4 regions of the Dialister invisus DSM 15470 genome follow, and region 1 is predicted to be linked to each of the others. Evidence: riboswitches for the same ligand, from Rfam matches in the RefSeq annotation. Region 1 holds a riboswitch; each other region holds the start of a gene.
The links. Region 1 has a riboswitch for cobalamin ahead of GCWU000321_RS04815 (methylmalonyl-CoA mutase family protein). Riboswitches for the same ligand answer to the same signal wherever they lie in the genome.
Positions count from the first base shown of each region.

Region 2: it holds a riboswitch for cobalamin, as region 1 does, so the genes downstream of both, GCWU000321_RS09670 (TonB-dependent receptor plug domain-containing protein) here and GCWU000321_RS04815 (methylmalonyl-CoA mutase family protein) in region 1, are expected to answer to the same signal.
Region 3: it holds a riboswitch for cobalamin, as region 1 does, so the genes downstream of both, GCWU000321_RS08115 (autotransporter outer membrane beta-barrel domain-containing protein) here and GCWU000321_RS04815 (methylmalonyl-CoA mutase family protein) in region 1, are expected to answer to the same signal.
Region 4: it holds a riboswitch for cobalamin, as region 1 does, so the genes downstream of both, GCWU000321_RS08100 (TonB-dependent receptor plug domain-containing protein) here and GCWU000321_RS04815 (methylmalonyl-CoA mutase family protein) in region 1, are expected to answer to the same signal.

Region 1 covers NZ_GG698602.1:966,995-974,617, reverse strand. Annotated here, with positions in the region: gene GCWU000321_RS04825 (biotin/lipoyl-containing protein) at 1-373, shown strand, start outside; gene GCWU000321_RS04820 (hypothetical protein) at 996-1,496, opposite strand; cobalamin riboswitch at 1,708-1,875, shown strand; gene GCWU000321_RS04815 (methylmalonyl-CoA mutase family protein) at 2,122-4,398, shown strand; gene scpA (methylmalonyl-CoA mutase) at 4,400-6,595, shown strand; gene meaB (methylmalonyl Co-A mutase-associated GTPase MeaB) at 6,606-7,623, shown strand, end outside.
Region 2 covers NZ_GG698602.1:1,687,863-1,695,485, forward strand. Annotated here, with positions in the region: gene GCWU000321_RS09640 (hypothetical protein) at 34-195, shown strand; gene GCWU000321_RS08130 (YbjN domain-containing protein) at 777-1,496, shown strand; gene GCWU000321_RS09260 (OmpH/Skp family outer membrane protein) at 1,542-1,946, shown strand; cobalamin riboswitch at 2,082-2,270, shown strand; gene GCWU000321_RS09670 (TonB-dependent receptor plug domain-containing protein) at 2,476-5,454, shown strand; gene GCWU000321_RS08145 (autotransporter outer membrane beta-barrel domain-containing protein) at 5,516-7,623, shown strand, end outside.
Region 3 covers NZ_GG698602.1:1,668,245-1,675,867, reverse strand. Annotated here, with positions in the region: gene GCWU000321_RS08115 (autotransporter outer membrane beta-barrel domain-containing protein) at 1-2,327, opposite strand, end outside; cobalamin riboswitch at 2,660-2,824, opposite strand; gene GCWU000321_RS08110 (autotransporter domain-containing protein) at 3,156-7,623, opposite strand, start outside.
Region 4 covers NZ_GG698602.1:1,650,158-1,657,780, forward strand. Annotated here, with positions in the region: gene GCWU000321_RS08085 (TRAP transporter permease) at 1-660, shown strand, start outside; gene GCWU000321_RS08090 (TAXI family TRAP transporter solute-binding subunit) at 727-1,737, shown strand; gene GCWU000321_RS09875 (hypothetical protein) at 2,393-2,524, shown strand; T-box leader at 2,607-2,812, shown strand; gene GCWU000321_RS08095 (ABC transporter substrate-binding protein) at 2,938-3,924, shown strand; cobalamin riboswitch at 4,386-4,537, shown strand; gene GCWU000321_RS08100 (TonB-dependent receptor plug domain-containing protein) at 4,755-6,686, shown strand; gene GCWU000321_RS08105 (autotransporter family protein) at 6,722-7,623, shown strand, end outside.

The sequences.
Region 1 (7,623 bases):
CGATGTAGTAGTTAAAGACAGCGGCGCAGCAGCAGCACCCGCAGCAGCAGCACCGGCGGCAGCTCCCGCACCGGCAGCAGCTCCCGCACCGGCGGCAGCTCCGGCTCCGGCACCCGCTCCAGCAGCAGCTCCCGCACCGGCAGCAGCACCCGCCGGCGCAGGTGAAGTCGTAGAAGCTCCGATGCCGGGCAAAGTCCTGCGTATCAATAAACACGTTGGTGACGCAGTAGCGGCAGGCGACGAAGTTCTCGTTCTCGAAGCTATGAAGATGGGCAACCCGATCATGGCTCCCTGCGATGGCAAGATTACCGGTATGCCGGTCAGCGAAGGCCAGAGCGTACAGGGCGGCGACACACTCTTTACAGTTGGCTGATTCTAATTACAAAAAGCAGTGCTTCGGCACTGCTTTTTTGCTGTTTAATTTTGTGAACGGGATAATGGATTTCATTAAAGGCAAAAAGAGATTTTTAGAGATTCCTGGATTGCAGATATCATATTAAAGTGCAGGTACTATTCATCTTTGTAAGGAGGTGGGGAAGAATCTGACTATAATGATGAGCAGTATTTCTGCTTACTTGATGAGTATAGAGAACCCGAAACAGTCGGGCATACAGAATAGGTTGTTTTGCATTATGAGATGCCGGAAGAATTTTTTGATTGTGTTTTAAGGGCTCCGGTCGTAATAGAATTATGCAATAAGTCATCTGCTAAACTGCTGAATATTGATTTGTATCTGCTTATACAGCAGCTGCATGGAGAGGTGGTATTGAGGCGGTTCCGGAGATGCCGGACCGAAACGCGGAGCTGGGGGATCAAATCGTTTTTGCATGTCTGTACAGATACAGGATAGCAGTGCTTAAAGTATGCTGATGAGTAGATGAAAGTATTTCTGAAATATTTTTTGCAATGCCCGGCATTTTCTTTTGGGAGTCCATATGCTGTTTGTCCGCAATAAAAACAGGAGGATGTTTCTCCTGTTTATAAGGGACTGAGGATCAATAAGGCATTTCCTCGGTGGGATTCTGTTCTTCTTTTGCCATGGAGACGAGGACGCGGAGCATGGTAAGGCTTACATCGCTTACATCCGTATTCTTGTCGAAAGCGGCGAGGATGCCGTAACGGAAGAGGAGTTCCTTATCATCTTTGCTGACCTGATGGGCGGCTATGAGGATGTCGTCCCGGCCGATCATGGCAAGTGTCTGAGAGAGCGCGATTAATTTTTGCTTCATCGTAGGACTTTTGGATGTGTAGAAGATGAAATGGACGTCATTGTCGGCAGCATTCTGCGCGGAGCTTTCCGGGGAGAGGAGGGGGCTTACATCTACGTCCCAGCCGTGGTCGGCAAATGTCGTGGCGGCAAGTTTTCTTGCCTCTTTATCGTCATCATCTTCAAGCTCCGGCATGAAAAGCCTCGGACGGCGGCCATCCAGTTCTTCGAAGAGGCTGCTCAGTTTCAATGCTTCTTCAGTTCGTCTTTCTTTTTCAGTGTTTGTCATATTTCCGACCTCCTGTTTCCTCCTATAAGATAGGTAAGATATTTTTAATAGTTTGCAACATTAACATCATTATATAGTAGTAATGAATGAAAAATCAATAAATCAGGGGTAAAGATGTGGATAAATATAAAAATTAATTATATTAAATATGAATGTGGTTGATTGACACTTAGAATGTAATGAATTATACTAAAAATGTAGTTATTTAGACAATTTCACATATCTGACAGGTGCGAAAGCGTAAAAGAGAATCCGGTAGAATCCGGAGCGGTCCCGCCACTGTAAAGGGAGTTTATATCAAGTATGTCACTGGGTAACTGGGAAGGCGATATAAACGAGGAACTTGAGCCAGGAGAACTATCTGTCTAAGAATCACCGTTATACCTGCGAGAGATGGGGAGGGGATTGGGAAATTATTTCCTTGTCCGGCTATCAGTTTCGCGTGATAGTCGTTTTTTTGTGAGTAGATTGTAAGGAGGTGCACATATCGGGGATTTTGAAAGTCCGGCTTGAAAGACGTTATGCCAGGCATTTGAAAGGATGTTCCGTCAGGGACTCTGCCGTCTTGTCTGCAAGCTGTATTTTCCGCGGAATTGTCTAAAATTATTATAAGGAGGATGTTTTCATGGCAGAACAGAATACCCAGGAATCGGTCAAGCAGCTTACTGACAAAGAGTTGGAAGCGATCTTGAGAAAATCAAATGAAAAAGCCGATTTCCCAGAAGTAAAATTTGACGAATTTGAAAAGCCGACCTATGAGGAGTGGGTGGAGGCTTGCAATGCTCTGTTGAAAGGAAAGCCTTTCGATAAGATCATGTTTACCAAGACTTATGAAGGGATTACCTTTGATCCGATTTATACATGGAGAACTGGACCGTCAGCAACTGATAAGATTCTTCCGACAGATGATTATCCGGGCATGGGAGATTTTCTCCGCGGCGCAACGGTAAACGGCTATAAATGCGCTCCCTGGGGTATTGCCCAGGCATGCGATGAAACGCTGCCGAAAGAAAATAATGAACTTCTGAAGCATGAAATCGACAGAGGTTCCACTGTTTATAATGTACGTATTGATACCGCCACTGCCGACGGCATTGATGTCATGGATGCCGAAAAGCCGGGCGATATAGGCGTAAGCATTACCGCGCTGGAAGATATGCATACCCTGCTTGACGGTCTTGATATGGAAAAGATCCCGTTTATGATGTATGCTGGTACTTCCTCTCTCCGTATGCTGGCATTGGTAGCCGCGACATTGAAGGCTAAGGGAAAAGATGTCAGCAAAGTGAAAGGTGTTATCGGAGCAAACCCGATTGCCCAGCTGATCAAGAGAGGAAAGCTGAACCAGCCGCTGGAAGAATTGTATGATGAAATGGTGGAATCTATCCGCTGGACGAGAAAGAATGCGCCGCAGCTCCGCACCATTTTCGTCAGGAGCGATATTTTCTCCAATGGCGGTGCGAATGCCGTACAGGAAGTGGCTTATACTTTTGCTATCGCTGTCGAATATATCCGTGAAATGCAGAAGCGCGGCATCGATATCCATGATATTGCCCAGTCCCTGCAGTTCGCATTTAATACAGGCGCCACTTTCTACATTGAAATTGCCAAGCTCCGTGCTGCCCGCCAGGTATGGTCTAATATCATGAAAGCCTTCGGCGCCGAAGAAAAAGACCGTTCCTGCAAAATCCATGCCCGTCCGGCGATGTTTACCAAGACGATTTTCGATATCGGTGTAAATATGCTTCGTGAAACGACCCAGATTTTCTCTGCAGTTGTCGGCGGTGTTGATTCTTATGAAAATGATCCTTATGACGCAACGGTACGCAAGGGTGATGAATTCTCCCGCCGTATCGCAAGAAACGTACACATTATGCTGCAGGAAGAATTCGGCATGCTTCGTCCGATCGATCCGGCCGGCGGTTCCTGGGGGATTGAAGCACTGACCAAGGAAATGGCTGAAAAAATCTGGGGAGAATTCCAGAAAATCGAATCTCTTGGCGGTATCCTGAAAGCTCTTAAAGAAGAATATCCGCAGCAGCAGATTCTTGAAATCCTGAAACAGCGTTTCAAAGCGCTTGACCTCCGCAAGGACAGCGCTGTCGGGACAAATATGTATCCGAATATGACGGAAGAACTTCTTGATCCGCGTCCGGAAGATGTACCGGCGCTGAAAAAAGAACTGTCTGAAGGCGTTGAGAAATATCGTGCCGATATGGACAAAGATTTCCTGAAGGAAAAGCTGGAAGAACTGAAAGCAGCCGATACCGACATCGTTGAGAAGGCAATTGCCGCATTCTCCGCCGGCGCTACAATTTCTGAAGTACGCACAGCAAGAGCTGCCAAAGCGGATTCCATCGAAGTGAGAAAGATTTATGCGCACCGCTGGACCGAACGTTTTGAAAAACTCCGCTTTGACACACAGGCGTTTAAAAAGGAAACCGGCAAGAATGTGGAAATATTCCTGGCCAATATGGGACCGATTCCGCAGCATAAGGCGAGAGCTGATTTCTCCACCAGTTTCCTGCAGGTAGGCGAATTCAGCGTTCATCTGAATAACGGCTTCCAGGATGATGAAGATAAACCGGGTTCACGCTGGGATAAGTGTGTGGAAGCGCTGAAGGCAGGCTGCGATGATAAAGGAACTCCTTATGACTGTGCCGTTATCTGCTCTACTGACGCTACTTATCCGGAAGATGTGCCGGCGCTGGCGCCGCGTTTAAAGGAAGTTTTGGGGAAAGGTACGCTTTTCCTTGCGGGCGCTGCTCCGAAAGATATGGAAGCGGTATATCGTGAAGCCGGCATAGATGAATTTATCAGCGTGAAAGCAAACTGCTACGATATCCTCCGTATGCTCCAGCAGAAAAAAGGCATGAAGATTACGGAAGAGGAGGTAAAATAAGATGGCAATGAACCCCGATTTTACAAAATTAAACCTTGAAGAACATCCCCATTGTTCTTATGATGAATGGAAAGCGGAACTGGAAAAAACAACGGGCAAAAATTATGATGCTCTCTATGAAAATACAATGGAACGTATTCCTGTAGGTCCGCTCTACGGCAAAGATGTGTATGACCAGTGCAACCACTTGGACTTCATGAGCGGTATCCCTCCGTTCCTCCGCGGACCTTACTCCACGATGTATGTATTCCGCCCGTGGACGGTCCGCCAGTACGCAGGGTTCTCCACTGCTGAAGAATCTAATGCGTTCTACCGCAGAAACCTGGCGGCAGGCCAGAAAGGGCTGTCTATCGCATTTGACCTTCCGACCCACCGCGGCTATGATGCGGATAACCCCCGTGTTATCGGCGACGTCGGCAAAGCAGGCGTATCCGTCTGCTCTATGCTTGATATGAATATCCTTTTCGCAGGCATTCCGCTGGATCAGATGTCCGTATCCATGACGATGAACGGCGCCGTTCTTCCGATTCTGGCATTCTTCATCAGTGCCGGCATTGAACAGGGCGTAGACAAGAAGATTCTGGCAGGCACGATCCAGAATGATATCCTGAAAGAATTCATGGTTCGTAATACTTACATTTATCCGCCTGCCATGTCCATGCGTATCATCGGTGATATTTTCGAATATACCACCAACTATATGCCGAAGTTCAACAGTATCTCCATTTCCGGTTACCATATCCAGGAATGCGGCGCTACCTGTGACCTTGAAATCGGTTATACGCTGGCAGACGGCATGGAATACATCCGCTGCGGCGAAAAAGCGGGACTTGCGGTCGATGCCTTCGCTAAACGTCTGTCCTTCTTCTGGGACCAGGGCAAGAACTATTTCATGGAAGTCGCAAAGATGAGAGCGGCCCGCGTTCTCTGGGCAAAGATTCTGAAACAGTTTGGCGCGAAGAATCCGAAATCCATGGCACTTCGTACCCATTCCCAGACATCCGGCTGGTCGCTGACGGAACAGGATCCTTTCAATAATATCGCCCGTACTTGTATGGAAGCCATGTCTGCGGCTCTGGGTCATACCCAGTCTCTCCATACCAACGCGCTTGACGAAGCTATCGCGCTGCCGACCGACTTCTCCGCACGTCTGGCACGTAATACACAGCTTTATATCCAGGATGAAACGAAAGCCTGCAAGATTATTGATCCGTGGGGCGGTTCCTACTATGTAGAATACCTGACAAATGAAATCATTCGCCGTGCCTGGGCGCATATCCAGGAAGTCGAAGCTTTGGGCGGCATGGCAAAAGCGATTTCCACCGGTCTGCCGAAGATGCGTATCGAAGAATGCGCTGCCCGCCGTCAGGCGGATATCGACAGCGGTAAGGAAACCATTGTCGGTCTGAACAAGTACCGTCTGGCGAAGGAAGATCCGCTGAACGTACTGTCCATCGATAATACTGCTGTCCGTAATGCGCAGATTAAACGTCTGGAAAAACTGAGAAGCATCCGTGATCCTGAGGCCGTTGCCCGCGATCTGGAAGCGATCACCAAAGCGGCAGAAAGCCGTGAAAACGGCAACCTGCTTGAACTTGCGGTACAGGCGGCTCATGACCGCGCATCCCTCGGTGAAATTTCCGATGCGGTTGAAAAAGTATCCGGTCGTTTCAACGCCACCATCCATACTATTTCCGGTGTATATTCCAGCGAATTTGACGGTTCCGCGAAACTGGAAGAAGCAAAGAAACTGGCCGACAGATTTGAAGCATTGGAAGGCCGCCGTCCCCGTATTTTCCTGGCTAAGATGGGGCAGGACGGACACGACAGAGGCCAGAAGGTTCTCGCGACATCCTTTGCCGATATGGGCTGGGACGTCGACGTAGGACCGCTGTTCCAGACGCCGGAAGAAGCGGCACAGGATGCTGTGGATAACGACGTCCATATGGTTGGCTTTTCCTCTCTTGCGGCAGGTCACAAGACCCTCTTGCCGGCTCTCGTAGAAGAACTGAAGAAACGCGGCCGTGAAGATATCCTTGTCTGCATCGGCGGTGTTATTCCTGCACAGGATTATCAATACCTCTACGATCATGGCGCACAGGCGATCTTCGGACCGGGCACAAACATTCCGGAATGCTGCATTAAGCTGCTCCACATGCTCGTAGACCGCGCTGAGGCGGAAGCCAAGGAAGGTTAAGGTAAGTATTATGTCCAAGAACGATGATGACTTGAGACCCAGCTGGGTGCCTGAAGAACCGAACCCGGAATTTGCATGTTCCGTCGTGCGGGGGATTGACAGTGCCGTAAACAGTGTGACCGGTGCCAAAGAATATCCGGATGCCGTGCATTTGAGAAAAGTGCCGCTTCGTAAGAAAATGTCTATCGAAGAATACGTCGAAGGGGTGGCGAAGGGGGATCGCATGATCCTCTCCAAAGCCATCACCCTTATCGAAAGTAATGCTCCCAAGGATTTTGACAAGGCACAGCGCGTGCTCCAGGCTCTTCTGCCCCGCACGGGCCATGCGCTCCGTGTCGGGATCACCGGTGTGCCCGGGGCAGGCAAGAGTAGTTTCATCGAATCTTTTGGTACAATGCTTTGCCAGCAAGGCTACAAAGTGGCGGCGCTGGCAGTCGACCCGACAAGCACCATTACCGGCGGATCCATCTTAGGAGACAAGACACGTATGCAGAATCTCTCCAGAGAGCCGAACTGTTTCATACGTCCTTCTCCTTCTAAGGGGACACTGGGCGGTGTGACCCGCAAGAGCCGTGAGACCATGCTGCTTTGTGAAGCGGCAGGCTATGATGTCATCCTTGTGGAAACTGTCGGGGTCGGGCAGTCGGAAACGACAGTACGCGATATGGTCGACTTCTTTATGCTTGTCGTATTGACAGGCGCAGGGGACGATCTGCAGGGCATCAAAAAGGGGATTATGGAATTGGCGGACGCTATTGTGGTCAACAAAGCCGATGGAGACAACCTGGAACGGGCGAAAGTCACCCAGGGGGAATATGAACGGATGGTAGAATTTATCCGTCCCGCCACAGAAGGCTGGCAGACCCATGCTTATCGCTGCTCGGCTTTGAAGAAAACGGGACTGCTTGAACTTTGGGCAGTTATGCGCGAGTTTGAGAAAGTCACCAAAAAATCGGGTGTCTTTGAGAACCGGCGCCAGCGTCAGACTCTTTCCTGGGTGCACAGTATGATTGAAGAACATCTTCATA
Region 2 (7,623 bases), 720 kb from region 1:
ACCCCGTCATTAGAACGGAGGCAAGAATGCTGTGTGAGAAAGCAGGTAAACGGCAACATGACATTAAGTGAAGAATCTATTATTCTGATGACGCCTTACCGGCTTCCTCATCACGGCAATAGATCCTTTACCGACGCTGCGGATGACGTCTTACCGTCCGCCGTCATTCTGAGCAGGGGTAAGAATATCTTGTGAGAAAGATGGGAAGCAGCAATATGACACTGAGCGAAGAATCTATTTACTTTTATGACGTCTTACCGGCTTCAGTGTGATGGTAATGGATTCTTGGCTGGCCTTCCGGATGACGTTTTGACATGAGTGACACTTTACCGGTAGGCAAAAAGCGGTCGGAATCCCGGCAGGGATTTATCGTCCCTTGGCATCCAAGATGAAAGAAAGTTTAAAAATAATGAAAATAAAATTACCATAAGAAGAAAAGAAAAAGTAAAAATTATTTGCAAATAGTATATGCCTTATGATAATATAATAATATCTGAACAACCTTTGTTCAGAACAATTTCAGAGAGAAGACAAAGTCGAAAGGCTTTTGTGGAGAATCCGGTGAAAATCCGGAACTGTTTTACAGCCGTGAAGGGTGAGAAACCCCAGTCGGATGCCGCTTGTTTTCAATTTTCTAATGACCTGCAGGATAGGGGGCAGTAGATACTTGTACATTCGGTAACTGTCTGGCTTGTCCCGCAGATTTTTATTTATCCCAAATGCCGGCAGGATAGTAAATAATCAGCAAATGTATTTAAAAATCGGAGAGATCATTCATGATCAAACTAAAGGATGAGATTAAACGGGTGGAAGCGGTAAAAGGCAATGTTGTTCCTGTCAGCAAACAGTTATATCTGAATTTACTGAAAGAAATCAAATTATTGCGTTTTAAAGCCCATATGGCAAATGACTGGAATCTTCCTTTGAAAGAAAAAGAAAAAGTGTACAGGGATATCACAGAATTATTGTTTGAGTTCTGGCGTGACCAGAGAAATGGAGCGTACAAAATGGCGGAGAATAAGAATACGGTAAAAGCGGAAACAGCAGTGCCGGAAGTAAAGGTGGGGATTGAAAAGGTAGCTTTGTTTAAGAAGCATCTGGAAGATGCGAAAATCAGCGGGTTCGGTATTCAGGATTTTAAGGATGACGTGCATTCCCAGGCTTTCCGCAGTAACCTTCCTGTAGCCGGACAGAACCTTCCTTTCATGATTTTGTTTGACGACAGTGTTTACACGATCATCCAGGTACAGGTGGCGGCAGCGATTGTAACAAAAGAGAAAAAGGCGACCGTTTGTGAAGAGCTGAATGCGTTGAATGACCAGTACCGTATGCTGAAATACAGTGTGGATGAAGCCGGCAACGTGCTGCTGACCTGCTGTATCCCTGCGGGGCTTGATCATTTTGATGCGCCGCTCGTTGTGGCGATCCTGAACCAGATCCAGGGGCATTTAAATGCGGTGTATCCGACAATTATGGAAAAGCTCTGGAAGAAATAAAGAGTGAAAGAGACGTGTATTTTATTTTGGAAAAGAGGTTTACATATGAAAAAGATTCTTATTTCTATGATTATGGCAGCTGCTTCTCTTGGAATGATGGCGCAGGCTGACGCAGCGTCCGGTTATGTCAATGTGGAGGATGTCCTGTCTTCCACGCCGGCTTTTATGCAGGCAGGGAAGACTGTGGTTTCTGAACAGCAGAAATTACAGAATCAGTTCAATGAACAATCTAAAAATATGTCAGATAAGGATAAACAGGCACTCGGACAGAAACTGAACCAGCAGCTGGCACAAAAGGAAAATGAAGTCATGGCTCCCATCCAGGCAAAATTCCGGGCGGCTGTGGAGAAAGCGGCTAAAGATAAAGGCGTAGATATGGTCATCAATGCAAGAGACGTTATTTATGGCGGTATCGATCTGACAGATGCTGTAAAAGCAAATATGAAATAATGACAGAACGATAAAAGAGTATCCGGCGGGATTGCTTCCCCGGGATACTCTTTTTGCATTTTTTAAGAATCAATAACATTGGATGGGGGTTAAATAAATCCACAAAAAGTTACAAAATAAAATTGAATATGTAAAAATTCTATGATAGAATTCAATTAGCTGATAATTAAAAAAACAAGATAACGGAATCTAATAACGGGGAATCCGGTGAAAAGCCGGAGCTGTCTCGCAACTGTAAGGGAAGTCGGCCTGCTGTGGTCCTTTCACAGAGGGGCAGGCAGACAATGAACCGAGCCAGGGTGCCGTTTGATTTCATCATCAAAAGACTCGCGAGGCATGAGCCGGATGGGAGATGGGAAAAATTTTTCTCATTTCAGTTTGGTTGTGCCTTTTTGTTATGAGTAAATACGGTGGCAATGAATGGAGATGAATCACAATGGAAACAAGCTGATGAAGAACCCTGTAGGGACGGGAGTATGGCTGCCTTTAGGGATGAAAGGGCAGCTGATATTTAGTACGAGAGGAGCTTATGATGAAGAGAGAGAAGAATCTGCATTTTTTGAGGATGGCGGTTATGATTGCCATCGGGGTGCCGGCTGCCTGTATGACTGTCCGGGCGGCGGAGATACCGGCTGCGCCGGCAGAAGATGATATGGCTTTCCGGATGGCGGGGGTCACCGTCGAGGCGAAGCGCCCTGACTGGGAATCCAAACTGTCACCCGGTACCGTTACGGTCATCCGTCCGGAAGAATTTAAAGGGGAGCAAAAAGATCTCGCGGACTTTCTGAAAATGGTTCCCGGCGTCCATGTGCGCGAAGTGAACGGCAAGGGGCAGTATACGGTCGTCACCGTGCGCGGCTCCACGGCGGCCCAGGTCGGGGTATTCGTGGACGGTATCCTGACCAATCTGGGGGGAGATGCAGCCGTGGATATTTCCACCATTCCGGTGAAGAATGTGGAGCGTATCGAAGTATACCGCGGGTATATTCCTGCCCGTTTCGGGGGAACCTTCATCGGGGGCGTTGTGAATATCGTGACCAAGAGACCGGCAAAGGCGGATATCTCGGCGGAAATCGGGAAATCATCCTTCGGGGGCAAAAGTGCCTCGCTCGAAGTGATGTCGCCGCTGGGGAACGGAAGCCTCATGGTGGGGCTTAATCATGAAACGGCCAAAGGCGACTTCCCTTATAAAAATTACGTCATGAATTCCAAAGAATCCAAGAAAGAAGCAAAGTATGAGATGCTAAGTTATGAAACAGAATTAGGCTGGTATGAAAAAAGTGGGGACAAGAAGACATGGCTTATGCTTACATTAAGGAATTACTCTACTCATCTTTCCGATGAAACGAGAAATAAATATAAGGCGGGGAATGTTGAGGACTGGATGGCGTTTGCCAGCAGCGGCGCCTTGGCAGAGGAAATCTACCAACATGATATGGACCAGGCAAGGAAGAACATGGATCGGACCTGGAAAGACGAGTACGCGGAGCTGGTTTCGCAGGAAGAGGCAACAAATTATTTTCTGAAACATGACAAAACGTTTAAACGAAATTATAAATTTTGGTTGAAGCAGATCAAAAAAGCCGGCGGGGATGAGGAAAAAATAGCGCAGATCAAAGCTTGTATGAAACAAGATGTAATTAATGAACTCAAATATTCATGGAATAATAAGGATTCATATTTTTATGAGCCGGAAAATGCTGATGTGAAAGCGGCCGTGGACGGTGCGGTTCTTGAGAATAACAAGGAGTTTTTGGACAAGGCGGATCGGCTTGCCAAGTATAATGCGCAATGGTTGTCGCAGGGGAAGTATGTCGACCCGGAACAGTCTGAGGAGTATACAAAAATCGTGGAAAGGCACAAATATGTAAAAAAGAGGGTGGAAAAACTCAAATCTATGTCGGAAAACCGGCACCGGAGATGGAATGACCGGAAGAATACGAGCGCCATCGTGAAATGGCAGAATGACGAGTGGATGGTGAAGGGCAGCTGGAACCGCATCAAGCGCCATCTGCCGGACAGCCTGTGGGCAGGATACAGCAATACCACACTGAACGCGTGTCTCGGCTACACGGTGGATTGGATAGATGACGCCTTTTATGCGGAAGGGAAGCGGCAGCGCCTTTACACGAACGAACTGATGGTGGAGAACCGCCATCATAACGGCCGCCTGGAATGGGGCTGGACGGCGGATTTCCAGAAACAGAAGAAATACTATGACGTGGAACATATGTATCACTTAAATGAGAACCAGGTCTATTGGGAAGACGTCCCTTTCCGCAAATGGAGCCGGTTTATTTCCCGCAAGTATAATTTCCTCCTCGACGGCACCTACCAGCTGGGAAACAGACAGCTCCTCGAATTCCAGACCAATTACTCCCATGAGCGGATGCACGTGAACGGATCCCTGATGGATAAAGTGCTCGGCGATTCCGATTATTCCACGCTTCTGGGCGCCATACGGAACCGGTATGACCAGAATATATGGAATATCCAGATCCAGGACACCATCACGCTGGACAAAAAAGGCACCTGGTTCCTGACCCCCGCCTGGCGGTATAACCGGTCAGTCATCGTGGGCTACAGCGAGGGGAAACGCTTCGCCGATACGGCATGGCGGTGGTTCCACTGGATCACGCCGCGGGACAGACAGCAGGACGGGAAAGGCACCTGGCAGCTGGCGCTCAAAAAACAGGTGAATGACAATCTTACCTTGCGCATGACAGGGGGAACCTATTTCCGCCTCCTCAATATGTATGAAATTGCCGGGGACGGGGCAGGCATCCTGCCGGTTCCCGCCAACAAGAGGGGGACCGCTTCCAAGTTCCCCCAGCCGGAGTACGGGACCCAGTTCGATTTCAGTACGCTGTGGAACGGGAAATTCCTCCATTCCGACGCCTATGCTACGCTGACCTACTTCTGGCGCCATGCGAACCGGATGCTCTACCTGTACCGGGCAGGACCCGACTGGGCATCCTACTTCAATGACCAAAAAGGGCATATACACGGATTTGAACTGCAGACAGGGCTGAAGTGGGGCCATTTCAGCCTGGATCTGGAAGGCGCCTATACGAAAATCAAGGCGTTCCGGCGGCAGAATAAAGAGTGGGCGCTGGGGGATGCGGTGTACCGGGAAGTATATCCGACCTTCCAGCCGGAATGGGAAGGGAATCTGCGGTTCTCCTGGTTCCCGAATCCCCGGTTTACCCTGTTTGGCGAGTGGCACTATACCTCAAGTTACTATACGATCAATGAGTATAGATACAATAAACTGGGGGACGAAACGGATGACGGGGTCGCGTATCCCTCGCTGAGCGTCATCAATGCGGGCGTCAAGGTGAAGCCGGGCAAGGCATGGCAGATCGCCTTCGGCTGCAACGATATCTTCAACCGGGCGCCGAAGCAGAAAGGATGGGTCTGCCTCGGCACGAACTCTTACGGGTACCTGAATGTGGAGTATCCCATCCAGGGACGGACGTGGTACGGCACGGTCCGCTATGAGTTCTGATATCGGTCCGTTTTACAGATCCGGACATCCGGATTTGTGTATATTATAAAAGGAGGTATCTATGCGTACCAAAGGTAAATCCAAAACGGCTGCCATGATGGCGGCGGCAGTGCTTTGCGGAGGCGTGGCGGCAGAGGCGGCCAATCTGGTGGTGACAGCGCCGTCCAACTATGCCCAAAGCGTGATGGGGGTGGTCCGGGGCTCCCGTGTGAAAACTGACATCTGGGGCATCGGGAAAGATCTGCGGACGGATCTGAACGGGGATCCCGGCCTGTTCCATCTCCATGTGAACGGGGACAGCAAGATATTCCTGCGCCAGTATACGTACAGCCAGACGAATCTGAGATCCAATGAACTTCTGGATGCGGAAAACAACCAGTGGTCAGCCCCGGAAAGCACGGGAACAATTTCCACGACGGTGAATACCCACGCCGCGGCGTCCTGGGGGAATTACCTTATCGTCACCGGCTATGACCTGGGGAATGTGAGCGTCTGCGATATTTCAGGAAGCGCGATTGCACTGCTTCAAAGCGGGACACACAGTTTATTAAATGAAATAAACGGGATTCTGATTGAAGAGAATAACCCCGCGTACGGCGCATCCGCAAAGGCCCACGGGGAAGGCCTGCTGGTGAAAGGGGACAATCTGTATGCCCTTGCCAGCATCAATAAGGAAGGGGGATACCAGAATTATGATGAAGGCTGGCTCATCCGCTACCGGATCGGGCAGGACGGTTCGCTGGAGCGCAAGGACTACACGAGGGTAGGCAAGAATACCGATGAAGCGCGGCTCAATCTGTACAATGACCATATCCTGGTCTCCGCCATCGGCGGGTATCAGAATTACGGCTTCGGCAACGGGGACACCTGCATTACGGCAGCCACTCTGTCGGATGATGGCGGGCTGAGCACGGGGAATACGAGGAATATCACGCTGCCGAATACCTTTACAAATGAACAGGGCGCAAAAGATTTCCGTGATCTGAAAGTGCTGCCCGACGGTACGGCCTATGTGATGCGGTATAACCTGGGAGGCGCCGGCGGCGTCGAGATGGACGTTTATCAGACCACGGTGTCCAACCTCATGTCGGAGAATCCCGTCAGCTGGGGCAACCCCGTTTCCAGCGGGACTTATGACGGGTGGTTCGGCAAGCTGAATGCGGAATACCATACGCACCGCCTCTGGGTGGAAGCCGGGCAGAACCTGCTGGTCTATAAGGATGGGAATACCACGCCCCAGTCCTGGAGGGCGACGGACTTTTCCAACAACAGCGGCATGTTCCAGTTTAACTTCATGGCGATGCTCCAGCCGGATAAGGTGAAGGGGGCATTGGCAAGCCTGTCCGCCGCGCGGGCGGAGGGACTGACCGCCCGCTCCCTGACGGCGGTGCGGACCGCCAATCCGGATGCGGTCATGCGTACGCCTGATTATGAGTATAAAATTACAGGTACAGTGAAGGATTCGAATACGACTCCTCCTCATTTCGATAATACAGACGATAATTTAAATTATACCTTTGATGAAGACGCGGTCATCCAGCCGACAAAAAATAATTATAAGACAGGAGACCGGGTGACGAATGTCCTTGCCGCCGTAGATGCCCATGAGGAAAATGATGTGATTATCCATGCCGGCACCCATGCCCTGCAGCTCCAGTCCGCCCATACCATCGGAAGCCCTGCGGGAATCTATGCGGGAAGCGGAAAGAATGTCACCATTACCGCAGGAAAGGTCAATGTCATTACTGCCGGGCTTCCGGGCGGCAATTCCATAACCAATGCTATCTGGCTTGACGCACCGAAAACCGGCTCCGGACAGATTACCATCCACGCGCCGGTGAATATCGCCATGACAGGCGGCCTGGGCGGGAACGGCATTGCCATCCAAAAGACGAATCGCTGGGGTGAATCCAGCTATGAAGCGGCCGCTTCTTCCAAGATTATCATCAACGGCAATGTGAATATCAAGGGCGCCGATAATACGGTCTGGGGCATTCCCGTAAATTACGAAAATGTGTATTCCCGTTTCAATAACGCGGGCATTCTGGCATCTGTAAATGATAGTGAAGTACAGGTCAACGGAAATATAAACTTTGATGTCTACGGCAACGGGATCACTGTCAATGCGGCAGGAAGCAAAGTGTCTGTCGGCGGCGGGCAGATAACGGT
Region 3 (7,623 bases), 700 kb from region 1:
ATCTGTACATCATGTTTGACTGCTCCTGCCGTAAGAACATTTCTGTCCGACAAATTGCCGTTGATCTGGATTTTACCGTCATTATTTATCTTCAAACTGGACGCCTTATCCCCTTTGGCTATTATTTTCCCGCCGCCGATTGACACATCGCCCTTATTTGCCTGAATTACGCTGACATCATCATTCTCAACATCTACCAAACCTTTTATAACAAGCTTTGCGCTTCCGCCATTCTTTGCACTCCTGCCGTCCACAAGTATAGCTGCGTCTTTTTCCGCTGCCGTATTACGTATCTTCACAGCATGTTCCGCTTGATTATCATTAGATATAGTGAGGCTCGCTCCATTTCTGCCCTGTCCCCAGACATAAATACCGCTCTTTGCATTTTTATCGCCATGTATGTCAATATCTATACCTGCCGCGTTCTTTATTTCCAGATCACCGCCATGTGACAAAATTCCCGACGCATAATGCCTTAAATGATTTGCCTCAGAAACCAAGGTCAGCTTATGTCCGTTCATATCAATAAAGCCATCCGCTGTATAATCCGGATCTCCCCATATGATATTTGCTACATTGGCACCTTGATTTCCCCCGTATGTCAGAGTCTTGGGATTTGATAAATCAACCTTGATCGTGGTATCGGACTTCAGGACATAACGATGATCATCATCCTCACCATCTTTATACCCGTTATTCATCCAATACATATTCCCCGATCCCAGACCATCTTCAACAATCTGTTCACTTACATCCAGATTTGCCGGCGGCACGGGTTTATCTTCTACATACCCCTGTCCGTTTTCTTTTTTGAACAGCAGGTCTCTCATTTGTAATGTTTTAGATGACGCCGTCAGTCCTTCGGCTATCTCTGCCTGTCCCGCCAGCTTCTTTTCTCCGTTTTTATAAGCATCGTAATACAGTTTTCCCGCCAAAGCATTTAAAGCCTTATACACCTGGTCTTTATCTGTATCAACAATTCCTTTATTATCTGTAACTACTGTAATGCGTGATCCTTCTGCCGCGGATCCGATATGGGTGTCTCCCGCCTTGTAGTCTTCCGCCGCTATGCCTGCATTCTCGTGGGCGTAATAGATTTTTCCCGCGCCGCTGTAATTTTCAATTACAAGCTGTCCCGCATCTTTTTGATAAATTGCACCGCCTTTTGCATCACCGGCAAACCTGGTTACACGGCTGCCCTGTCCCGCATTCAGCGTGTTCCATTCACCACCTTCTGAAAGAAAAAGATTCACCTTTCCTTTTATATCTGCCTGTGTTCCGCCGACCCATTTCGATCCGGCAGTAAGACCAACATAAGCTTCTGACCCAGCATCCATGCGAATCGTCCCCTGCAAATCCGCTTTTGATATTCCGATTGCGCTTCCATCCTGATTCACATTGATAAATGTCCGGAATCCTTTCGCGGCGCTGATAAGATACCGTTCTTTCTGATTCTCTTTGACTTTGAGCGTACCGCCGCCAATACGAAGAACATTCTTCTCTGTTTTGCCGCCCCAAAGCGATTCGTCCGTTTTAATCAGGTCAGAAAGTGACCCATTCTTTGAATCATCAATATCCGCTGAAGTAATAGAAATAGTATTATTGCTTCCAATCATATATATGCCATAAGTTTTTGACTGATCGCCCCGATTCCATTGCATAAGGCTAATTGCGCCCGGCTTGATTGTGAATCTTCCATTAATCGCTAAATCAGAACAGTCCATAGACGAAATGCCTGTCGTTTTGATAGAACCGCCGCGCAATTCTTCAATCACTACATCAGCATTGATCGTCGTCTTCACCAGGTCTTCACTTACTTTTTTATTAAATCTCTGGCTAAAATTACCCACTGCGATACCATGTGCAGCAGTATACTTGCTGCCGCTGTCTCCTGAGGGCGACCACAGCGTTTTCGCCTTGATGGTAATCGTACCGTTTTTCCCCGGATTGGTTTTATTGCTGTCAACCACGATAGTTGTCTTATTATTCGCCTTGATCCCGTATGCAGAATAATCGGTCCCCAAATCAGCAACTTTCGTCAAGTCGAGCGTCAGGTCATGACCCGCCATATCAATATTAATTGTCTTAATTGAGGCCTTATCATGCGTATATCCTAAAATACCTGCTGCGACGGACTTGAATCTTTCTTTAGGCATGTTATTTTTATTAACAACCTGTGCCAGACGGTCTGCAGTAAATACTTCACTTTCACTGATCGGATTTGTAGACTGATCTGCCATCACCTGGCATGTACCCGCCAGCAGCGCAATTGTAACACCGGCAGCCAGCCGCCTCATCTGTAATTTACTTACCTTATTCCGTTTCATAATTCCTCCCTATTTTTCAAACATAAACTCTCCGCCGGATACTCGATTAGCATCCCGGCCTTGCCCGATAGCAGGCAATTCATCCTCTTCTAAAACATACCCATCCGGATCTGAACCGCTTACCGCGGTCATGAAACCCGTGTCACATGAACCGGATTTACTCCAAAAAGTATTTCAAATTATCCATGCCCGGCACTCCCTTTCATCCACTCCATTAAACGCAACAAAAAACGAGACAATAAAAAGATGCACAGATTTCATAATTCTAAATCTGAACCGGATTTCCCATATCCGGCTTCCTTATGCATCTAACCTTATGCCTCGCAAGTCATTAGAAAATCAGAAAACAAAGTGGCACCCTGACTTAGTTCCTCATTCTGTCATATCTCCGTGAAAGACTTACTATGACACAATTCCCCATACAGTTGCGGGCCAGTTCCGGAGTCTCACCGGATTCCCCACATGAGCTCTTCAGCTTTTGTCCTCATATAGTATTAAATTATTGGATAACCATTATTTATTAAGAAACAGCTATTTGTATCTCATAATTTCAAATGATTATCTAATTTCATCTTGTAAATTATACTATATTACTTCTCACATATCAACAATAAATGATATTCCAATTGGTAATTTTAATTATTTTTTATAAATCCTTTTCAAATACAATGTTAACTTACTCTGTTTCGCATACTTATCTAATTATCTCCCAAGTATAAAAGACTGCCGTCCTGTCCCCAGGAAAGCAGTCCTTTATTTTTTCTTCTTATTATTCAGTTCTCATGACAAAATCTTGTTTCATTCCCCTTTTGGAAGTTGACATCATGCTCAGAAGCTGAAGCGAATTCCTGCATTGATTCTCCAGTCTACCTTGTAATCTCCGCCAAAGCTCTTTGTGAAATCTGCATAAATCATGCTTCTCGGACTCAGGTAGTAGTTGCCGCCCAGTGCAATTTCTGCCCAGGTATCCTTAAGGCTGAACGAGGAACGCTTGCCTGTTTTTCCGGGTTCACTGAACAGGATGTGTCCATCTCCGTCAAATTCATGGAACAGACTTGCTTTGGCATAGAAATTGCCTTTGTCACTCTCTACTCCGGCTACTACACCCAGGCGCCCAATCAAACTGTTGACTGATGATTGATTGACACGCATGCTTTCACCACTAGGCGCCGCTGCATCAAAGCTGTCCGATGACAGCCGGCTCCATGTCAGTTCTGCCTGCGGCGTTACAAAGCCTTTGCCCATACGAATCTTTTTACCGTATTCGGCACTGATGCCATATCCGTATGTATCATACTTACCTTCTACATAATTCCTGAGTGCCGGTGCACTGTACTTGTTGTAGGCTGTGAACTTATTAGAAAGTTTTCCTGCTTTCGCAATGACATCCACATATTGTCCATCTTCCGACACTCTGGTCGCATAGGCCGCCAATGTGTACAATTTCGGATCGCCTTTTCCTCCATATCTGTATGTTGCGCTGCCGTCATTGTATCCGAAAGCACCGCCTACATGCCAGCCTGATGCCAGACGTTTATCTATGCCCACCTGGGCCGCCCAGTAGCTGTTCTTCATATACGCATTGTTGGCGTCATAACTAATCCGGCCGCCGTAGGCTCTTGCCCACAAACCACTTTCCGCACCAATTCTGAGATCTCCCATGCGCTTATACATATCATTCATATCATTCCGCCATACAAGGATAGAGGAAGTCAGAGCGCTTCTGGTACTGCTCATGATAGAAGTTTCATAATCTCCGGTTTCAATTTCCGGCTTATTCGGCTTGGCAGGTGTGTAATCAAAGTATCCCCGTCCATCTCTCTTAAAGCTCAATGCTTCAGTTTTCAGACCGGCACTGCTGGATGTCAGCCCTTCTGCAATTCTCAGCTTACCTTTCAGATTCCTTTCTCCATTTTGATATCCGGTATACTGCAGCTTACCTGCCATCGCATTCAGCACTTCGCTAACCTTATTCTTATCAGCCGCTTTGTCCGAATTTGTATCCAGTCCGGCATTATCGGTAATCATGTCCACTGTGGAACCGGCATCGGCTGTTGCAACGAAAGTGCTGCCGCCAAGTACCTTTGTCGGATTCGTCTTGTCATGGGCATAAATAAGAGATAACCTGCCGCTGAGTTTCCCTATATCTGTATTTCCGCTTTCCGAAGCTGTCTTATCAAGAACGCCGTTGTTGGAAATAAGCTTGCGAACCTTACTATTGCCGGTCTGTTTCCATTTGCCTTCCAGATCGACATCCGTATTACTGTTCATACTGGTACCTGTCCAGGTACTGCCATTCCCCACTTTAACTTGCGTTTTTCCGCTGCCGGCACTGTTTCCGTCCCAATTTCCACCATTGGAAAGAGTTATATCCGTTTGACCTTCACCGGATACATCCCCTTTCAAAGCATTTCCGGCCCGATCCATAACAACATCAGCTGCAGATCCGGCATCCGTTTTGACACCGCCGGAAATCTTACCGTTTCTCAGTTTAAGCTTTCCGCCGTTAAGCGCGGATGCACCATTTACAACATTTGTATTTTCTGTTTCAATCGTTCCGTTATCTGCCGTCGCCGCACCGCTTACACTGCCATCGGTCAGATTGATACTGCCGCCCGCCGCTGCAGCGGCATTGCCTTCCGTTTTCGCCTCGCGGAGGAAAACAGTACCGCCATCGGCTTCCACATCTCCTTTCAGTTTACCACTCTGAAGGCTTACTGAAGATCCGGCACCCGCACGAACGGCTTTTCTGCCGGCACCTGCCGTTACATTGGTTATACCTGCTGCTTCCACAATACCGCTGCCAGAGGCCACGATACCATCTCCTTCGGCAGTGATATTAGAGTTTCCGGAAAGAAGCACTTTACTTCCCGCACCGTCGGCAACTACACCGGTCTTGCCTGTAATATTGGCATTGCCCTTAATATCAGCGGTCTTTCCTCCTTCTGCTTTGACACCGACGCCAGTATTTCCTCCATTCAGATTCAGCGTATTTTCTCCGCTGTCCACATGGATATCCTTCGCACCTGCATCGACAGCCGCACCGGAATCTCCGTTGACAGTAGCCGGATTCTTTGTGAACTTATAGGTATCCGTATCCGATTTATAAACGCCGGCTTCCTTGTATACCTGTTCAGAAGCAGTACTGCCGTCTATAGTCTTATTAATCGGATCCGTGACCTGTTCATTCGGATAAGCGGTTTCATAAAGGTACTGCCCCTGACCGTTATCTTTCTTAAAGGTGATATTTCCTGTTTTGAGAACCGCTTCAGAACTGGTCAGACCTTCTGCAATTTTTACAAAACCGGTCAGATTATTCTCTCCGTCTGCATACGCTTTATAGAAGAGTTTATTCGCAAGAGCGTTCAGTGTTTCACTGACCAGATTCTTATCCGCAGATGCATTGGAAGATGTATTCAGCCCCTTATTATCCGTGATGAGGGATATGCCGGAGCCGGATGCCGCTTTCCGTATGATGAAATCTCCGCCGATCATGGTTTTCGGCGCTGTTTCTTCGTGTGCATAATATACATCCGTGTAACCGCTATAGTTATCTACGGTGATATTTCCTGTGTCTTTCTGGAAGATCTGTCCTGCCTTATCCGCACTTACTCCGCCGGCAAGTCTTGTCAGATGGCTGCCTTCGAAGTTTTTGCCGCCCCAGGATGTTCCGGTATCTCCATACTTTTCATTCATCCATGCGGCACCGTTGGCAAGGAACAGATTGGCCTCCCCTTTGAAGGTCAACTCTCCTGCTTTCTTCCCTTCATCGGGGAATGCATTATACACAACCCCTTGGAGTGTAGAATCCGACGTGGTCAGTCCCAGATTAATCTGTGACAAAGTTCCTTTCTTATCCACCTCATTGACAGCACCGGTCGTTACCGCCAGATTTCCCTTAATATTGACTTTCTTGTCAAGGCTTCCTACGGCATTTCCGTTGCTGTCAAGCTTGACATTCATGTTGACAATACCGTCTTCTGCACGGATAGCCGCATAGGGATTTGTCGATGCCTTGTCCACTTCAATGCTGCCGCCGCCGTTGACTGTCACTTTGCTGCCGCCGGCATTGGCAAAAATACCATGGGCTTTGCCTTTCAGGTCTACATTTCCATTGACTGTGATATCAGCTCCCATAGAATTGGGCCCCATATTACTGGTGGAGTATAGTCCGGTTGCCCCATAATAACTAAAGCCGCCATTGTGTCCGTCTACATCGGCTGTCACATTTCCATTAACTGTCAATTTGCTGTTTCCCTGGATATAAGCACCCAGCGTATTGGCTGTTCCGCTTACTTTCAGATTGACATTTCCATTAATCGTCATTTCGGGCCGGATAGCTGCATTGCTGTTTGCCATATGGATGCCTTCAGCACGGGATGTGCTTGTCACTTCTACATCCAGGTTCTTCGCGGTGATTTCTGCTTTCTTCGCAGTAGACTGGTTGATTCCGTAGACTGTACCGCTGCCTTCCACCGTCTTCATTTTCAGCGTTTTTCCATCAGCCCGGATAATGACATCTTCTTCTACTTTTACTGCAGGTCCGCCTGCGGCAACAGTAATTTCAGAATCCTTTGTGAATTTATATGTACCGTCTTCTTTACGTACACCGGTATTGACATATTTCATGTCCTTCGCCTTTACGCCGGTGATAGTATCGGTAAATGCTGTTTCTGTCTGTTCTTCAGGAATATCCGAAGCCGGTGTATAGAGGTACTGCCCCTGACCATTGGATTCCTTGAACGTCACATTCTTCAAATCAAGAGAAGCTTCCGATGCAGTCAGCCCTTCCGCCAAAGCTGCCTTGGCAGAAAGTTTTCCATCCTTTGCCAAGTAATAGAGCTTTCCTGCCAGAGCATTCAAAGTTTCACTGACCAGATTCTTATCCGCCGCTTTAGTTGAAGACGTATCCAATCCGTTGCTCCCCGTCATCAATGTAATACGGGAACCATCCAATGCCTTGGATACCTTGAAATCGCCGCCGATCATTTGTTTTGGCGTGCTATTTTCATGGTTATAGTAAATGCGGCTGAAACCGCTGTATGTGCCGACTTCCACATCTGCCTTGTCCTTCATAGCGATGAGCCCCGCATGATCCGCGTCTTTTCCGCCGGTCAGGGTTGTCAGATGAGAAATACCGTCATAAGCCCCGTACAATCCGTTTGACGGACTCGGAAGCGTCGTTTTCCCGTTATTTCCTGCCGCATAAACGGCATCGGCGCGGGAAACCGCTTCATGATTCCAGGTCGCACCATTCTGGAGCCACAGGTTGATATCTCCCTGCTGTGATTTTCCG
Region 4 (7,623 bases), 680 kb from region 1:
ATCATCGGCGTCATTATCGGTACGGTCACACTGACATCCATGGGACTGAACATGGGCTATCTCATTCTGTCTCTTCTGCAGGATAATCATGTGTACCTTGCCGGTTTCCTTGTCATGATCATGTCCGCTATTTTGGGGATGGGCGTTCCCGGCGTCGCGGCGTATGTCATTGTCCAGGCGGTTGCTGTTCCTGTCCTTATCAAGGCGGGGGTGCTGCCTCTTATTGCCCACATGTTCTGCCTGATTTATGCCTGCCTTTCCAATATCACGCCGCCTGTAGCCATGTCAGCCTATGTGGCGTCTGGGATTGCCGGTTCTGATCAGACGAAGACGGGACTTATGGCGGTGCGTCTCGGGCTTATCGGTTTTATTATTCCTTTCTTTTTTCTGGATAATCCCGTTCTTCTCATCGGTGTCGATCCGGCGGCGACCGCCGTGGAAACCCTTTGGGCTGTTTTCAGCGCGGCGGTGGGGACGTTTGCCCTCGTCGGCGCATTGGAAGGCTGGATTCTATGCAAGTGCGGATGGGCGGAACGGATTGTACTTTTCATTGCTTCGCCGCTTCTCCTTTTTCCCGGAACGATGACAGACTTTGTCGGATTTGCAGGGATTGCCGCGGTTATAGGATTCCAGTTCCTGCAGCGGAGAAAAGAAACTTGATTTCCCCTGACACAGGGGTATACTTATGATAATCATTTATTTTCTGCAGCATGGGAGGATGGAAAAATGAACATGAAGCATTTGAAAAAAGCGGCGGCGGTTTCACTGGCGGCTTTAGCCGCAGCAGGGATGATAGCAGGCTGTGGCGGAGAAAAGAAAGCATCGGCGCCGTCATCACAGCCGGCAGCGCAGACGGTGAAAATTAATTTTCCGACGGCTGGCGCGTCAGGCGCCCTGTATGCGGTGGGGGCGGCAATCACCAATATGTGGAACAATAACGTTCCCGGTGTGCAGGCAGCGAGCCAGGCTTCCGCAGGCGGAATTGCCAACCTGAATATGGTTTCCGACGGCGAAGCGCAGGTGTCCATCGCTATTTCCAGCAATGTGTACCAATGTCTCAACGGGACGGACAGTTTCAAAGATCATCCTTATAAAGATTTGAAAGTGATTGCCGGTCTTTACATGAATCCGAACCAGGTGGTGGTCACTGCCAAGTCGGGCATTCAGACTTTGGCTGATGTAAAAGGAAAGCGTTTTGCCGTAGCGTCGGCAGGATCTTCTGTATATAACGAAAGCAATGCCCACTTCACCGCGGCGGGACTGAAATTTCCTGATGACATCCAGGCGGAGTACATTACCTTTACCGATGCTGCCGATATGCTTCAAAACGGCTCTATTGACGGCGCGTGGATCATGAGCGGCGTTCCCGCTTCCGCCGTCACCCAGGCTTTGACCGGCGGCGCACACCTGGTAGATATCGATGATCAGCTCGTGAAAGAACTGAAAGCGAAGTATCCCTGGTATGCAAGTTATACTATCAAGGCGGGGACCTATCCGAACCAGGACAGAGACGTCCATACCACGGCGGTTAAAATGGTTATGTTCACCCGCGGGGATATGCCGGAAGATGTGGTGTATAATCTGACGAAAGCTTTCTGGGAACATATCGACGAACTGGGGCAGGCACAGAAGAACCTGAAAGGCCTCAAGCCGGAAGACGCGGTGAAAGATATCGCAGGTGTGCCGCTCCATCCCGGCGCTGAAAGATACTATAGGGAAATCGGTGTATTGAAATAAGGAATAGAAAGAAAACATCGTCTTTACAGGGGCGGTGTTTTTCTTTTGAAACTGCCCGGTGAGCATGTACCGGCAGCGAACATTCTCATTATGACACTTTCCGTTCCCCATTGTTGGTGACACTCTTTTCTCTAATCGTCATTCTGAACGGAAGTAAGAATTCTTTGTGAGAAAGATGGGGAAATAGAACAGCGACACAGAGTGAAGAATCTATTACCCGGATGGCATCTTCCCGCTTTCCCCACCACGGTAATAGATCCTTCGCTCGTGCTCAGGATGACGATTAGCGTTTCCTGTCATTATGACGCTTAACGTTTTTCATCATAGTGATGCTTAATGTTTACCGTCATTATGACGACTTCCGTATCCCGTCATTCAGAGCGGAGGCAAGAATGCTTTATGGGAATAAGGGAAAAGAGTTATGTGACGAGGAGCGATGAATCTATTACGCTGGTGACATCTTCCCGCTTTCCCCACCACGGTAATAGATCCTTCGCTCGTGCTCAGGATGACGATTAGCGTTTCCTATCATTATGACGCTTAACGTTTTCCATCATAGTGATGCTTAATGTTTACCGCCATTATGACGACTTCCGTACCCCGTCATTCAGAGCTTTGGCAAAAATACCGTATGAGAAAGCAGGGAGGCAGCAATATGACACAAAGCGAAGAATCTGTTACCTTGATGACGTTTTACCGTTTTCCTCACCGCGGCAGCCGATTCTTCGCTAATATGCATAATGACGCCTTCTGTCCCGTCAGTTCTGTGACTGCTGCCCTTTGCTAAAGAAAGAGGGTCGCTCAAATTTAAAATATTTTTTTAAAACTATTGACAAGGAAATCCTCATTCGCTAAAATAATCACAATATTTAAAAGTGCTGACGGAAAAAAGTAAATTTCCTTTCCCGGCGCAGAGAACCGATGGATGGTGAAAATCGGTGCGGGCAGGAAGTCGAAGTTCTTTCCTGAACTGCTTTGCTGAAATAACAGTAGGCATTGCCGGAGTGGCTCACGTTAAGCAGCTGAGAGTTGATCTGATGAAGTAGGGTGGTACCACGGAATATCCGTCCCTTGGGTGCCGCCTTTTTTATTTTTCATCAGATAAACAGGGTGGTACCGCGATGAGTCCCGTCGTCCCTTGCAATTGGCAGGGGACATTTTTTATAGGATAGAAGTGCAGTAGAAAGAGAGGGCTCTCAAATGAAAAAATGGATGAAACTTACGGCAGCGGCAGTGGCGGCAACAGCTTTGATCTATGGATGCGGAGGAAACAGTGGCGGAGAGAAGAAGGCAGATGACGGGGAAAAACAGATTGCTGTGGTGCAGGTGATGCAGCATGGTTCTCTTGATGCGGCCAATCAAGGATTTCTTGACGGCTTGAAAGAAAGGGGCTACGGCGCGGACAAAATTTCAGTAGACCAGCAGAATGCCCAGGGAGACCAGTCAAATTTAAAGACCATTGCGTCCCGTTTCAAGGCCAATCGTCCTGATCTTATCTGCGCGATTTCCACACCTGCCGCACAGGCGGTAGCCAATGAAATTCATGACCTGCCCATTATCGGGTGCGCCATTACTGATTTTGAAACGGCGAAACTGGTAAAATCGAACAGCCGGCCGGAAACGAACGTGACCGGCGTTAATGACCGCGGCCCTGTGGAGAAGCAGGTAGATATGGGACTTAAGTTCCTTCCCGCGGCTAAACGTCTTGGACTGATTTATTCCTCCAGCGAAGTGAACAGCCAGATCCAGGCAGACCAGGCGAAAGCCCATGCGGCGTCCCTCGGCCTTACTGTGGTGGAACGGACCGTTTCCTCCGTCAATGATATCCAGCAGGCAGCGGAATCCATGGTGGGACAGGTAGATTTCATCTATGTTCCCACGGATAACGTGATCGCTTCTTCCATTCCCACTTTGGTCAAGGTGACGGATCCCGCGAAGATTCCTGTATTCGTAGGTGCGGACAGCATGGCGAAAGACGGCGCGCTCGGCTCGCTCTCCGTGGATTTCTACAAGTCCGGTATACAGGCAGGACATATGGCAGCGGATGTGCTTGACGGGAAAATCAAAACACAGGATACCGCCGTAGAGGATCCTGAAGTTCTGGAAGTTATCATTAATAAAAAATCGGTCGAAACTTTGGGGCTTACGATCCCTGACGAATATAAAAACGCGAAAATGGTGGGATAAAGCAGATACGATATGCGGAATGATCAATCCGGCATAAAGCATTTTCTGTCCCGTGTCACAAAGATTTGGTATTTCAAAAAATTTTACAGACCGGTGATTAAAAGAGAGTTGTGAATGATTTCTCATTCCTACAGCTCTTTTTTGATGAATGTATGACAGTGGGAATAAGGAATTGAAACCGAAGAATACAGCTTGGTTTTCAAAATCGGGAATTTTATGTTCTGTTATAAACAGCACATTCAAATACAATGGCGGTGTTGTACAAAACTTGATTTTGATTACAGATCCTTACTATTAAGGAATAAATAAATTATTTATTGTGATCAAGTGATAGATAGAAGTATTAGTCATATATTGTAAAAAATATGGCATAGTGATATCATAAAAGTGGGTATTCTTAAAGCAAATGGGTTTAAGCATTAAGAATTTAACCCTTATATCCTGCATGCAGGAATCACACAAAATTATATAAGGAAAGCAGTCGTGGGGAATCCGGTTAGAATCCGGAACTGTCCCGCAACTGTAGAGGGAGTTTTGCGGCTGCAAGCCTTTCACAGAGGAGCCGCAGGATAAGGAACTGAGTCAGAGTGCCACCTGCTTTCTATGAGATTGGCGTAACTTGCGAGGTATAAGTTAATGCATAGGAAGCTGGTGCTGTATTTTTAATATGGCAGAAGTCTTCTATGTATCTTTCTTATGCCTCGTTTTATAAATTTGTGGTATGAGCGTACCATAAGTTAAAAATTAAAAATAAATTTTTTGTGTGCGGGGAAATGCCGCGGAAGCGGTGCATATCTTTTTTATATTTTTTAGTTATGAGGAGAATCAGGATGAAGAAGACATTGGTAATGGCGGCTGCAGCAGTTTTAACCGGAAGCATGGCATACCCTTCGCTGGCAGAGGAGTATGTTTTTGAGATGGCGCCCGTTGTTGTCACAGCGAATCGCATGAATGAAAATTTGGTGGATGCCAGAGCCGATATCAGTGTAGTTACGAGCCGGCAGATTGAGAAACTCCATCTGAATACCGTGGAAGATGCGCTGCGTACAGTGCCGGGGACACAGTATCTGAATTATGGCGGAAATGGATTGAATGCCAATTTAAGTGGGATCCGGATTAATGGGAGTAAGGATATTATACTGCTTGTGGACGGTGTACGTGTAACAGATTTCAACGGCGCGAATAATTCAGGGTATATGTATTCTTCTCTGCTGAATAATATGGATAATGTCGAACGTATCGAAGTGCTACGCGGCAGTGCCGGCGCGTTGTATGGAAGTGGCGCCAAAGGCGGTGTGATCAATATCATCACCAAGAATCCCGGGGAAAAGAAAACGACCGTGGATATAGCCAGAGGAACCGGCGGACGGGAAATGTATAAGCTGACTACGATGGGAAGAGTAGGGAAGTTTTCCTACATGGCCTATTATGACAAATTGCTGATAGGTGATACCAAATCCGGTGACGGAAGGCTATGGCCCGGGCACACCCATACCTTATCGGACGGAGTGAAATTTGCTTATGATTTTACTGATAAACATTCTCTTTCCTTAAGTTATGACAAAATGAAGTCAAGATATAGAGGATATGATTTTGTGTATTCAAACCGGTATCATGGCGATTATAAGTCCGATATGCTGACTCTGCAGGATAAGATATCCATCGGGAAGCATTGGGATAACCAGTTTACTTACCGCCGGAATAAAGTAAAGACAAATTATTTTCAGGATTATGACATGAATGCGCAGTCCAATTGGGGGATAAGCAGCGACTATACTTATGACATCATCGGCGAGCAGGTGAGCTTCCATGATGAATGGAACCGGCTGACTTTTGGTGTGGATTATTCAAAGGGAAGGGACAATGTTCTTCGGGCGGCAGGATTTGACGTAAATGGGAATCCGGTCAAAACAAACCACTGGTATGAAAATTATTCTTTTTATATACAGGAAGATTGGAATTTCCTGCCACGGTGGTCTCTTTCCGGAGGCCTGCGGCATGACCGCCCTGAGACTGATCAGTATACTGCCGATTTTTCCAGCCATACATCCAAAAGCTACCGCCTGAGCTATGAAGTTACACCGAGGGATACCGTGTATGCGGGACGCAATGATTTCTACATTCTGCCGGGGCTTGATGTTCTTTATATTCCCCAGTATGGAAATGCCAAAGTCAGACCTGCTTACGGGCATACGGATACCGTCGGATACAGCCATGTATTCAGTGATACGACTATGTTTACCTTTAACTGGTTCAGAACAAAAGATGAACAATCTATCGGATATGATACTTCATCAAAAAAATATAAAAACTTTAATCAGGGTGTTTCAAGAGGATGGAACGCCCAGCTGATTTCGCAGATCGGGAGCAAATGGAGCGCCAATGTAGGATGGGCGCATTTGTACTCCAATGTTCCTGGGGATAATTTTTCTCTCGGATATTCGCCGAAAGATAAACTTACTTTTGACATGATCTATCACAATAAGAAGTTCACCGGAGGTCTGGACGGATTCTATTTTATTCGGAGAAAGAACCCGGTAAACGGTGATTTGAAAGGGTGGCCGGACGATAAATACGGAATTTATAACCTGAGTTTCAATTATGAACCGAGAAAAGATTTTAATTTTTATCTGAAAATCAATAATATTTTCGATAAACTTTGGGCGGAGCATACAGATGTCATATGGAGCGACCATACGCCGGGAACATGGTATTCCATGCCGGGGCGTACATGGCTGTTCGGCGTGAAGATGGAAGTGTAAGGCATAGATCGTTGTAGTGGAGAAAAGGCGGGATAATGATGAAATATGTGTATGGCAGAAAAAAGTGGCTGGCAGCCGGTATAGCAGCATTGCTTATCAGCGGCGCCGGAGTGGTTCCGGATGTGCTGGCGGCGCCGGTTTATACTTCCGGTATTACGACCAAGGCAAAAAAAGATAAGGCGACTTTCGGAAGTGCCTATAAAGTGGAAAACGGTGTTAATAAATATAATCTGGAAGACGGATCAAAAATCAGTATCCACGGCACTTATTACGCTGAAGGCATTACGCCGGGGAAAGGAACGACATCCGTTGTCACCGTGGGCGATGGGACAGGAACGCTGTCCATTGATACTTCCAGCAGTGACGCGGGAAATTCGCAGGGGGCGGGGATTCTCGCATCTGACGGGAGCCGGCTGACCATAAACGGGAACCTGCAGATTAAGACTTACGGAGGCAGCTGTTTTGCCGACGGTATTTACATGATGCGCGCCGGCACCGGTACGGGAGCCAAAGCGAACATTACTGTCAACGGCAACGTATATATAGGGGATCCGACGGCTGTTGGAGAACCTCCGGATTCCTCTTCCCGGGACGCGAAATGGGGAGTCAATGCGGCGGAAATGCATGGCGGTTACGGGCCGGACGGCCATGTTCCGGGATGGGCGGATGAATATACCGGCGCCCGCTGGCAGCCTACCGGGGTCGATGTGGATATGTCGGACGGCAGCTCCATTGATCTCAACGGCGATGTGTACCTGGCTGTCCGCGGCTCCGCAATGAAGACGGATCCTTATTACAAGTCTGCCGGCATGGATGACTATGATATCGCTGTTATTAATGCCAATAAAGGGAATGTGACCATAGTGACGCCGACAAGCGATAAAGAGAGTTTTTATGCCCTTGCCAGTTACGGCGGCACTGTCAATGTGAATATGGC